Linked DNA regions of Stappia indica. The protein of the gene in region 2 binds, or shares a complex with, the protein of the main gene of each other region. Links are inferred from orthologs where the notes say so. Each region holds a gene or a part of one and is shown on either strand. Other genes may lie near its edges.

What was found.
Region 1: the proteins of GH266_RS03635 (region 2) and dnaN are in contact, whole or in part, in a solved structure (PDB 1OK7), measured with the Escherichia coli proteins. The link is inferred for Stappia indica from one-to-one orthologs.

Annotation. Positions count from the first base shown.
Region 1 is NZ_CP046908.1:3,315,242-3,319,648, reverse strand. Bases 97-3,081 are described here. They hold dnaN (DNA polymerase III subunit beta), read right to left. Parts: upstream 2,156-3,081; coding sequence 1,037-2,155; downstream 97-1,036. Other genes in these bases: dnaA (chromosomal replication initiator protein DnaA), read right to left, coding at 2,334-3,081; recF (DNA replication/repair protein RecF), read right to left, coding at 97-934. Also shown: more of recF, read right to left, coding at 1-96; more of dnaA, read right to left, coding at 3,082-3,812. UniProt on the Escherichia coli protein: Confers DNA tethering and processivity to DNA polymerases and other proteins. Acts as a clamp, forming a ring around DNA (a reaction catalyzed by the clamp-loading complex) which diffuses in an ATP-independent manner freely and bidirectionally along dsDNA.
Region 2 is NZ_CP046908.1:784,592-790,096, reverse strand. Bases 2,689-5,505 are described here. They hold GH266_RS03635 (DNA polymerase IV), read right to left. Parts: upstream 4,865-5,505; coding sequence 3,512-4,864; downstream 2,689-3,511. Other genes in these bases: GH266_RS03630 (hypothetical protein), read right to left, coding at 4,903-5,505; GH266_RS03640 (GntR family transcriptional regulator), read left to right, coding at 2,771-3,499. Also shown: GH266_RS03655 (cell envelope integrity EipB family protein), read left to right, coding at 1-369; GH266_RS03650 (amino acid ABC transporter substrate-binding protein), read right to left, coding at 435-1,463; GH266_RS03645 (glycosylasparaginase), read right to left, coding at 1,541-2,521. UniProt on the Escherichia coli protein: Poorly processive, error-prone DNA polymerase involved in translesion repair and untargeted mutagenesis. Copies undamaged DNA at stalled replication forks, which arise in vivo from mismatched or misaligned primer ends.

The DNA of each region.
Region 1 (4,407 bases), 2.5 Mb from region 2 along the record:
CGGTCTGCGAGGTCACTTCCGCATGGGCCAGCACAAGACCGATCAGCAGCGCCTTCTGCTCGCCGGTGGAGGCAAGGGCCGCCGGCATGTCCTTGGCCAGATGGCGCACCGCCAGATCGCTGCGATGCGGCCCGTAAAGGGTCCGCCCGGCGGCGCGGTCGCGCATGCGGGTCGCGGCGAGCTGATCGCGGTAGCGGTCCTCGATGTCGTAGGCCGCAATGCCTTCGCAGTCGCGCTCGAACTCGCCGGCAAGCTCCACCCCGGCCAGCGGGAAGGGCAGACCGAGGTCGCCCTGCTGGCGGATGCGGGCCTGCAACAGGGCGACGGTCTCGCGCCGGGCAAAGCCGACGGCAACCGCAAGCGGGGCGAGCTGCGCCTCCACCGCATCGAGAAAGGCGGCAGAGCCGCCCTCCTCCAGCAGGCGATTGCGGGCGCGCAGGGTCTTTTCCAGATCGGCGACGCGGCGGCCATGGCCTGGGTCGATCGCCAGCACCAGGCGGTCGAGGAAGCGGCGGCGGTCGCCGGCCGCGCCGGTGAACAGCCCGTCCATCGCCGGCAGCAGCCAGAGCACGCGCAGATAGTCGAGCAACTGTTCGGAAGAGCGGGCATCCGCGCCGTCGATGCGCACACGCCGGCCGGTCTCGCCGGGCGCATGGCCGACGCCGATGCGGGTCTCCCCGGCCACGCCCTCGACACGGGCGGCAACGCTCCAGCCGGCGGGCGCCCCCTGCCGGCGGATGTCGTCGAGTTGGGCCCGGCGCAGACCGCGCCCGGCGGTCAGCAGCGAGACCGCCTCCAGCAGGTTGGTCTTGCCGGAGCCGTTGTCGCCGACCAACGCCACAAGGCGGGCGCCGAATGCGACGCTCGCCTGCTCGTAGTTCCTGAAATCGGTGAGTGTCAGACTGCCGATGGCAACCTGGACCGGCTCGCCCATCCGGCCTCCATTACGGGTCGCTTGCCTGCGCTTCGCCTGCCGGCCCCGTCAAGGCGCACCGCGCCCGCAGCGCGGCTGCCGATCGCGGGCAAAGCCTGGCTGCTAGACGCGCATCGGCATCAGGACATAGAGCGCGTCTTCCACGCCCTTGTCCTGGATCAGCGTCGGCGCGCCGGCATCGGCCAGGCGGAAGCAGGCGGTATCGCCACGCAGCTGGCTGGTGATCTCCAGCAGATAGCGGGAGTTGAAGCCGATCTCCAGCGGATCGCTGTCGTAGTCGATGGCCAGTTCCTCGGTCGCCGAACCGCTGTCCGGATTGACCACCGTCAGGATCATACGGCCTTCGGAGATCGCCAGCTTCACGGCGCGACCGCGCTCGGAGGAGATGGTGGACACGCGGTCGACGGCGGCCTTGAACTCGTCGCGCTCGACCAGCATTTCCTTGTCGTTGTTCTGCGGGATCACCCGGCCGTAGTCCGGGAAGGTGCCGTCGATCAGCTTCGAGGTCAGGATCACATCGCCGGTGGTGATGCGGATCTTCGTCTCGGAGATCTCGATGGCCGCCTCCGCGTCCGGCGCTTCCAGCAGCTTCTGGATCTCGCCGACCGTCTTGCGCGGCACGATGATGCCCGGCATCCCGACGGAGCCGTTCGGCGCCGGGATTTCGGCGCGCGCCAGCCGGTGACCGTCGGTCGCCACCGCGCGCAGCCGGTCGCCGCCGTCGGTCGCCACCGAATGCATGTAGATGCCGTTCAGGTAGTAGCGGGTCTCCTCGGTGGAGATTGCGAACTGGGTGGCATCGATCAGCGAGCGCAGATCGCGTGAGGGTAGCGTGAAGCGGTGTGTGAACTCACCGGCCGTGATGTCCGGGAAGTCGGTCTCGGGCAGCATCTGCAGCGCAAAGCGCGAGCGGCCGGCCCGGATCTCCAGCGTCGCATTGTCCGACGAGGTCTCCAGCGCCACCTGCGCGCCCTCGGGCAGCTTGCGGACGATGTCGTAGATCATGTGCGCCGGAACGGTGGTCGCGCCGGGCTGTTCGACCAGCGCCGCGACCTTCTCCGAGATTTCCAGATCGAGGTCGGTCGCCTTCAGCAGCAGTTGGCCGCCGTCGGCGCGCAGCAACACGTTCGACAGGATCGGGATGGTGTTTCGGCGCTCGACGACACGATGAACATGGGTCAGGGACTTCAGAAGATCGGTCCGCTCGAGGGTCACTTTCATTGTATCGTCCATTGTCGAAAATCGTGGGAACCGCGACGGTCAAATGGGCGAAGACACTGCCCTTTTGCGCTGCGAAAAGCAAGTGCCGGCGATCCTTGGCAAATGCCTTGCGAAAACCGCAAGCGGGCGGCCCTCCCCGACAAGGGGATGCCACCCGCGATGCCTGCCGGATGAAGGATCAGGCGTCCAGCATCCGCTTCAGGAGGTCGAGCTCCTGCGCGAGCGCGGTGTCGGATCGCGCGAGGTCCTCGATCTTGCGAACTGCGTGGAGCACGGTTGTGTGGTCGCGGTTGCCGAAGCGGCGGCCGATCTCGGGCAGCGAGCGCGGGGTCAGGGCCTTGGCAAGATACATGGCGATCTGCCGCGGACGCACGATGGTGCGGGTGCGGCGGGCCGACAGGAGGTCGGCCTTGGACACGTTGTAGTGCTTGGAGACGATGCGCTGGATGTCCTCGATCTTGACCCGGCGCGGCTCTGTATTGCGCACCAGGTCGCGCAAGGTCGCCTCGGCCATTTCCTGCGTCACCGGCTGGTTGGTGAGCTGGTTGTGGGCGATCAGGCGGTTCAGCGCGCCCTCGAGGTCGCGGCCCGAATTGCCGACATGGCGGGCGACGTAGTCGAGCACGGCCTCCGGCACGGCGAAGGTGGCATGCGAACGGCGCACGCAATCGATGCGGTTGGTCAAAATGGCGCGGCGCAGGCCGAAATCGGGCTCGGAGATCGAGACGACGAGGCCGCCGGCCAGACGCGAGCGCATGCGGTCGTCGAGCGTCTCAAGGTCCGCGGGCGGACGGTCGGCAGCGACCACCACCTGGCGGGCACCGTCGATCAGGGCGTTGAGCGTGTGGCAGAACTCCTGCTGAACCTGCTTGCCGTGCAGGAACTGCATGTCGTCGATCAGCAGCAGGTCGATGGCGCGCAGCGTGTCCTTGAAGGCAAGGGCGGACTGGGCCTTCAGCGCCGCGACGAAGCGGTACATGAAATGCTCGGCCGTGAGATAGAGCACGCGGCGGCCAGAGGCCTGCGCCGCCGAGGCGACAGCCTGCATCAGGTGGGTCTTGCCGAGGCCGACCGAGGCATGGATGTAGAGCGGGTTGAAGGTCACCGCCGCAGCGGTCGCGACCTGACGCGCGGCGGCCAGCGCCAGCGCGTTGGACTCGCCCTCAACGAAGGACTCGAACGTGTATTTCGGATCGAGCGAAGCCCCTTCCAGGCCATCGGAGCCCTCGCGCGGGGTCGCAGCCGCAGGCCGCGCCACGCCGGACGAGACGGTCTCGGCCCTGGCTGAAGCGGAGTTTTCGACGAGCTTGATCTGCTGGGCAGTCCGCGGGGCCGCCGGTACGGGACGCGCGACGCCGCCGACGACGGGGCGGGCACGCACCGCGCCGCGCACGGTCAGCTCGATGCGATGGACGTCGTCGCACTCGTGCTTCCAAAGGCCCATCAGGCGCTCTCGGTAGTGGGACTGGATCCACTGCTTGAGGAACCGGGTGGGCACGGAGAGCCGCACGGTGCCGTCGGAGTGATCCTCCAGATCGACACGCGCAAACCAGCTGGTGAAGACGTCCTCGCCAAGCTCGGCCCGCAGGCGCTTCTTGACGCGCGTCCAATGGTCAATTCCTGCGGTCTCGGATGCCGGCAGTTCCTGCAAGTTCATCGTGATCGCCTCCAAATGGTCAACGAGATGCTCCGCCGCCGCAGAACCCGTTGCACTTGTTGTGTTTTTCGCCGTTTCGGCGCGGTCTTGTCGTGGGCCGTCATCGGCCCGCCAGGTGTCGCAAGAGCGACAGGTATCCTCACCGGATGAGCGCTGCCCGCCCGGCTTGAAATCTCTTCTGCCCCTTGGGGCTTCCCGTTGCCTCAACCTCCTGCAGGTCGCGTGGGCGATGGATCGGCCCCGGTTGCGGGCGGGTCGCTAGATGCGATGTGGCCGTGCGGCGCTTGCGCGCTCGACGGCTCGCAGGGATGGATCAGGGCGTGACGCCGTTCGATGGCAGCCACGCCGGAGCGGCACAGAAAGTAGATTGTGCAGTCATCGTCAAGCCCCTCTTTCCAGTCTTCGACTTCCCTGGGCGCAACCGTCGCAGGCAGACCACACTGGTCGCTCACGGCAGGCGCCGCCCTCTTGCCGTTTCCGCAAACGGCACCGCGCAAGACACAGAAATCCCGGCCTGCCGAAGGACACGGCAAGTCAAAAACATCCAGCTCTTGCAGGGGGAGATAGTCCTTCCGACCTACGACTTCAGATACGC
Region 2 (5,505 bases):
ATGCTGGGACAGGCGCAGGAGGGGAAGACGATCTTCGTCGCCGATCTCTTCGACGGTTCGGAGACCGGCGAGAAGGTCTACGAGACCACGGCGGTGATCGGTCCGCGGCGCGAGGGCGCAGGCGATGTCGGGCGCGACGACGCGGCCGCCGTCGGCGAGATCGGCGCGAGCGCCCACTGGCCGGTGACGATTTCCTATTTCGACGAGAGCAAGGGCGATGGCGGCGAGCGCACGCCGATCTACCAGCTCAGCTTCCTGCTCTACGACAACGGCGTCAGCCGGCGGCTGGTGCTGGACTACGGCGACTTCGAGCTGCGCGGAAACCTCGTCGAGATGACGCGGATGCAGGCCGGCGAGTGCGACCGGTAGGTCTTCGGGGGTGCGGGCAGGCGAACCCGCCCGCACCTGGTTTTCAGGGGTAGATCAGCGGTCGATCAGCGGATCGGGGGCGCGAACTGGATGCCGCCCTGCGACCACAGCGCGTTGACGCCGCGCGGCAGCTGCATCGGGCTGCCGGTGCCCAGGTTCCGGTCGAAGGACTCTCCGTAATTGCCGACATGGCGGACGATCCGTGCGACCCAGTCGTTGGTCAGGCCAAGGGACTTGCCGAACTCGCCGTCGAGGCCGAGCAGGCGGCGGATCTCCGGGTTGTCGCTGGTGGCGACAAGCTCTTCGACATTCGCCTTGGTGACGCCGAGCTCCTCGGCATTGACCATCGCGAAGACCGTCCAGCGGACGATATCGAACCACTCGTCGTCGCCCTGGCGGACATAGGGGCCGAGCGGCTCCTTGGAGATGACGCCGGGCAGCAGCATGTGCGCGTCCGGTTCGGCCATCTTCAGGCGGTAGGAGACGAGCTGCGACATGTCGGTCGTCAGCGCGTCGCAGCGCTTGCTCTCATAGGCCTTCACCGTGTCGTCGATGCTCTGGAAGGTGACGAGCTGGTAGTCCATGTTGTTGACACGGAAATAGTCGGCAAGGTTCAGCTCGTTGGTGGTGCCCTGCACGGTGCAGATCGAGGCGCCGTTCAGCTCGCGGATCGATTCCACGCCGAGGTCGCGGCGCACCTGGAAGCCCTGGCCGTCGTAGTAGTTGACGGCGGTGAAGTCGAGGCCGATGCCGGAGTCCCGGCCGAGCGTCCAGGTCGTGGTGCGCGGCAGCACGTCGATCTCGCCGGTCTGCAGCGCCACGAGGCGGTCCTTGCTCGACAGCGGCACGAAGTCCGCCTTCTGCGGATCGTCGAAGATCGCCGCCGCCAGCGCCCGGCAGACGTCGACGTCGAGGCCGGTCCACTCGCCCTTGTCGTCGGCCATGCTGAACCCGGCGATGCCGGTGCTGGTTCCGCAGACCAGCCGTCCGCGCTCCTTGACGATGTCGAGCGTGCCCTTCGCCAGCGCCGCATTGCCGAGCAGCAGCGTTCCCGCCACTGCGGCCATGGCCAGCTTGATGCCTGTTGATGCCATTCCATGTTCTCCGGTTGGGTCTTGTTGTCAGTTCGAGGGAGCGGGCCTTTCCCGCGCCCTTCCGCTGGCGGCAAGCGCTACAGGTCCATGACCTCGTAGCGGCCATGCGCCGTTGGCCTCGGGGTGGGGTCGTCGCTGATGGGGATGATTTCCGCCGGTTCGGCGCGCGGGGCGGCGTCGCCTTCGCGCCAGATCCAGTAGTGGTTTTCGGGAAGTCCGTTGACCGCGACGACCTTGTGATGTCCTTGCGCGTCGATGGCGTGGATGGTGACGCGGCCGATCAGCCCGCCCTTGAGGGCGCGCATGTCGTCGACGGCGGCATCCACCGCCTCTCCGACGGTCATGCCCATCTTCATGTAGAGCACCACCGCGCGGGCGGTGCCGCAGCGGATGGTCATCTCGCCGACGCCGGTGCAGGCGCAGGCGCCATGGCGGCTGTCCGCGTAGGAGCCGGCGCCGATCACCGGGCTGTCGCCGAGGCGCCCCGGATACTTCCAGCCCCAGCCTGAGGTGCTGGTCGCCGCGGCGATGTCGCGGTTGCGGTCCTGGCCGAGAAACACCGTCGTGTCGCGGCCGAGCTCCGGGTCGATCGCCTGCTTGCACAGCTCGCGCATGGGCACGTTCGGCCAGTCCCGCCGCTCCGCCTCGCCGACCTCGGTGGCGAACCAGCGGTTCCAGGCGTTTTCCGCGTGCGGCATCAAGAGCTCCCCGGCCTCCGCGCCGATCTCGCGGGCAAAGCGCATGGCGCCTTCGCCGACAAGGAACTCGTGCGGCAGCTGCTCCATCACCTGGCGGGCGATGGAGACCGGGTGCAGGAAGCCGGTGAGGGCGCCGACCGCGCCGGTGCGGAACGTCGTCCCGTCCATGACCGAGGCGTCCAGCTCGACCGTGCCCAGCAGGTTGGGCCAGCCGCCGCGGCCGACGGTGCGCACGCTCTCGTCCGCCTCGACCAGGCGCAGGCCCGCCTCGAGCGCGTCGAGCGCGGAGCGGCCCTCGGCCAGCAGCTGCGCCGTCGTCGGAATTCCGCAGCCTCCTTCGTTGTTGGAGACGACGATCATGCCGGCTTGGCCTGTGTTTTAGCGTTTGCTTCTCTCATATTGTATCCAGTTTATTTCGAGGAAATCAGCGCAAATTTCCGCGGTTTTTCTACGAAATTTCCGATTCCTGTCAGATGCGAGAGCGTCATTATGGCAGATAATTTTAGAAATTGGATTCAATTTTTTCGAGCCGTAAAGGCTGCTATCATCGCGGCGGGCAACGGGCTATGCCTTGCCCGACCGACACCGCAACAAAGGCGCGTTCTGCCGATGACATCGAGTGCAGCATCAGGGACCGTAGCGGGGCCCGCATCGGGCGAGGCTCCGACCGGGCGCCGCAAGACGACGAGCGCCCAGGTGGTCGACCGGCTGCGCGAGCGCATCCTGAGCGGCGACCTGCCGGAGGGGGCGCAGCTGCGGCAGGAGAAGCTGGCGAGCGAGCTGGGCGTCAGCCGCGTGCCGGTGCGCGAGGCGCTGCACCAGCTGGAGGCCGAAGGCCTGGTGACCCTGGTCACCAACAAGGGGGCGGTGGTCTCGGGGCTTTCGGTCGACGATCTGGAGGAGACCTACGAGATCCGCGCCCAGCTGGAGGGCTGGCTGCTGGAGCAGGCCATCCCGATCCTCGGCGAGCGGGACTATGCGCGCGCCGAAGCGCTGGTGGCGGAGATGGAGAGCGATCCGCGCGACGAGACCTGGTCCGATCTCAACTGGCGCTTTCACGCGGCGCTCTACGCGCCGGCGAACCGGCCGCGCACGCTGGAGCTGGTGCACAAGCTCTACCGCAATGCCTACCGGCACTTTCCCCTGCCGATCCGGTTGACCGGCGGGCGCGAGCGGATGAGCCGCGAGCACCGGATGCTGGTGGAACTGTGCCGCAAGGGCGACGTTGCCGCTGCCCGCGAGCACCTGACGACGCATATCCTGCTCGGTGCGCGGACGCTGATTTCCCGGCTGAAGGCGCTGCGCCAGAAGGAAGCTGCGGACGAGGAGGCCCGGTAAGGCCTTTCGCCGCTAGCGGTCGCGCTGCCGGCGCGGATCGCCGGCCTTGGTGAGGCCCAGCTCCACCGCCTGTTTGCCGAATTTCGAGCGCAGCGCGTCGATGGCCCGCTCGGCCCGGGCGCGCTGGCCGGCGACCGGGTCGACCAGATCCTCGGGGTCTGCCCGCGTTCCGTCCGTCAGTTCCGACACGCCGATGCCGATCAGGCGGAAGCGCTTTCCCTCCGCCGCTCCCTTCAGCAGGTCCTCGCCGGTGCGGAAGATCCGGTCGGCGAGCTGCGTCGGATCGGAGAGGCTGCGCGAGCGGGTGATGATGCGAAAGTCCGGCGTCTTCAGCTTCAGCGTCACCGTGCGCCCGGCAAGATCCGCCGCCTTCAGCCGCGTCGAGACTTCTTCCGAAAGCCGCCGCAGGATGGCGCGCAGCCGCGCAACGTCGGAAATGTCGGTGTCGAAGGTCGTCTCGCTCGACACGCTCTTGGTCTCGCGTGTCGCCGAGACCGGCCGGTCGTCGCGGCCATGGGCAAGGCTGGCGAGCCTCAGGCCCATCGCGCCGTAGCGCCGGGCAAGGTCCACCGCCTCCATCTTCTGCAACTGGCCGATGGTGGTCAGCCCGTCGGCGGCGAGCTTTTGCTGGAACACCTTGCCGACACCCCAGATCAGCCCGATGGACTGCTCCGCCAGGAAGCTCACCGCCTCGGCCGCGCCGATCACCGAAAAGCCGCGCGGCTTGTCGAGATCGGAGGCGATCTTGGCCAGGAACTTGTTGGGCGCCAGCCCGACGGAAACGGTGACGCCGACCTCCTCCTCGATGGAGCGGGCGAAGCGGGCGAGTGTTTCCGCCGGGCTCGCGTGATGCAGCCGCTCGGTGCCGGTCAGGTCGAGAAACGCCTCGTCGATGGAGAGCGGCTCGACCAGCGGCGTCAGCGTGCGCATGCGCTCGCGAATGTCGCGGCCGACGCGGGCATATTTCGCCATGTCGGGCTTGATCACCACCGCGTCCGGGCACAATTCGCGCGCCTTGAACATCGGCATGGCCGAGCGCACGCCGTTGATGCGGGCGATGTAGCAGCAGGTCGAGACGACGCCGCGCGTACCGCCGCCGATGATCAGCGGCCGGTCGATCAGCTCCGGGTTGTCGCGCTTTTCCACCGAGGCGTAGAAGGCATCGCAGTCGATATGGGCAATCGACAGGCTGTCGAGCTCGGGATGGGAGAGCACGCGCGGGCTGCCGCAGGCGCGGCAGCGCAGAGACGTGCCGCGCATCGCCGCCGGCGCCCGGGTCAGGCAGTCGCGGCACAGGACCGTGCCGGCGCGGATTGCCCCGGCGCTGCCCGCTATACGTCCCCCAACAGGCACTGCGCCCGACATGTCCCGCGGCTCCGGTCGTTCGGCGGCGGGGTAGGCTCTCAGCCGCCGATCACCTGCCGAATATACGTGGTCGCCGTGCCCCAGTCATGGGTCTTCAGGCCGGTTCCCTCGATATCCTCCGCCCCGGCGAAGAAGCGCTGGTCGGCGATGAAATGCACCAGGGTGCTGCCTGCGTGGCTGTCGCGCACCGAGCGGATGTTGGAGGGGCTGTCGTCGATGAAGACGACCGGCGCGCTGCGTCCGGCGGCAAGGGCCGCCACGGCCCCGCCCTTGGGGCCGGAATTGGTGACCAGCGGATAGGCCATGCCGTGGCTGGTCAGCGTGCGGATGCGCCCCTCGCGGTTCCAGTCGCCGGGCAGGTTGGTGAGGAACACCACGTCGGCGGCCCCGGCAAGGCTTGCCAGCGCATCGGCGGCGCCCGGCACCGGCTTCTGCAGCTCGACCCATTCGTCGAAGAAGGCCTGGATCAGCGCCCGCACCACGGTCGCCTCCAGCAGCGTGCCGGCCGCATCGGCGATGTTGCCGGTGAGCTTGTACTCGTGGCTGAGAAAGCGGTGGCCCGAGCGGCCCATATGCTCCTCCAGATGGGCGAGGAACAGCAGCACCACCTCGTCGACGTCGCAGATGACGAGCGGGCGTCC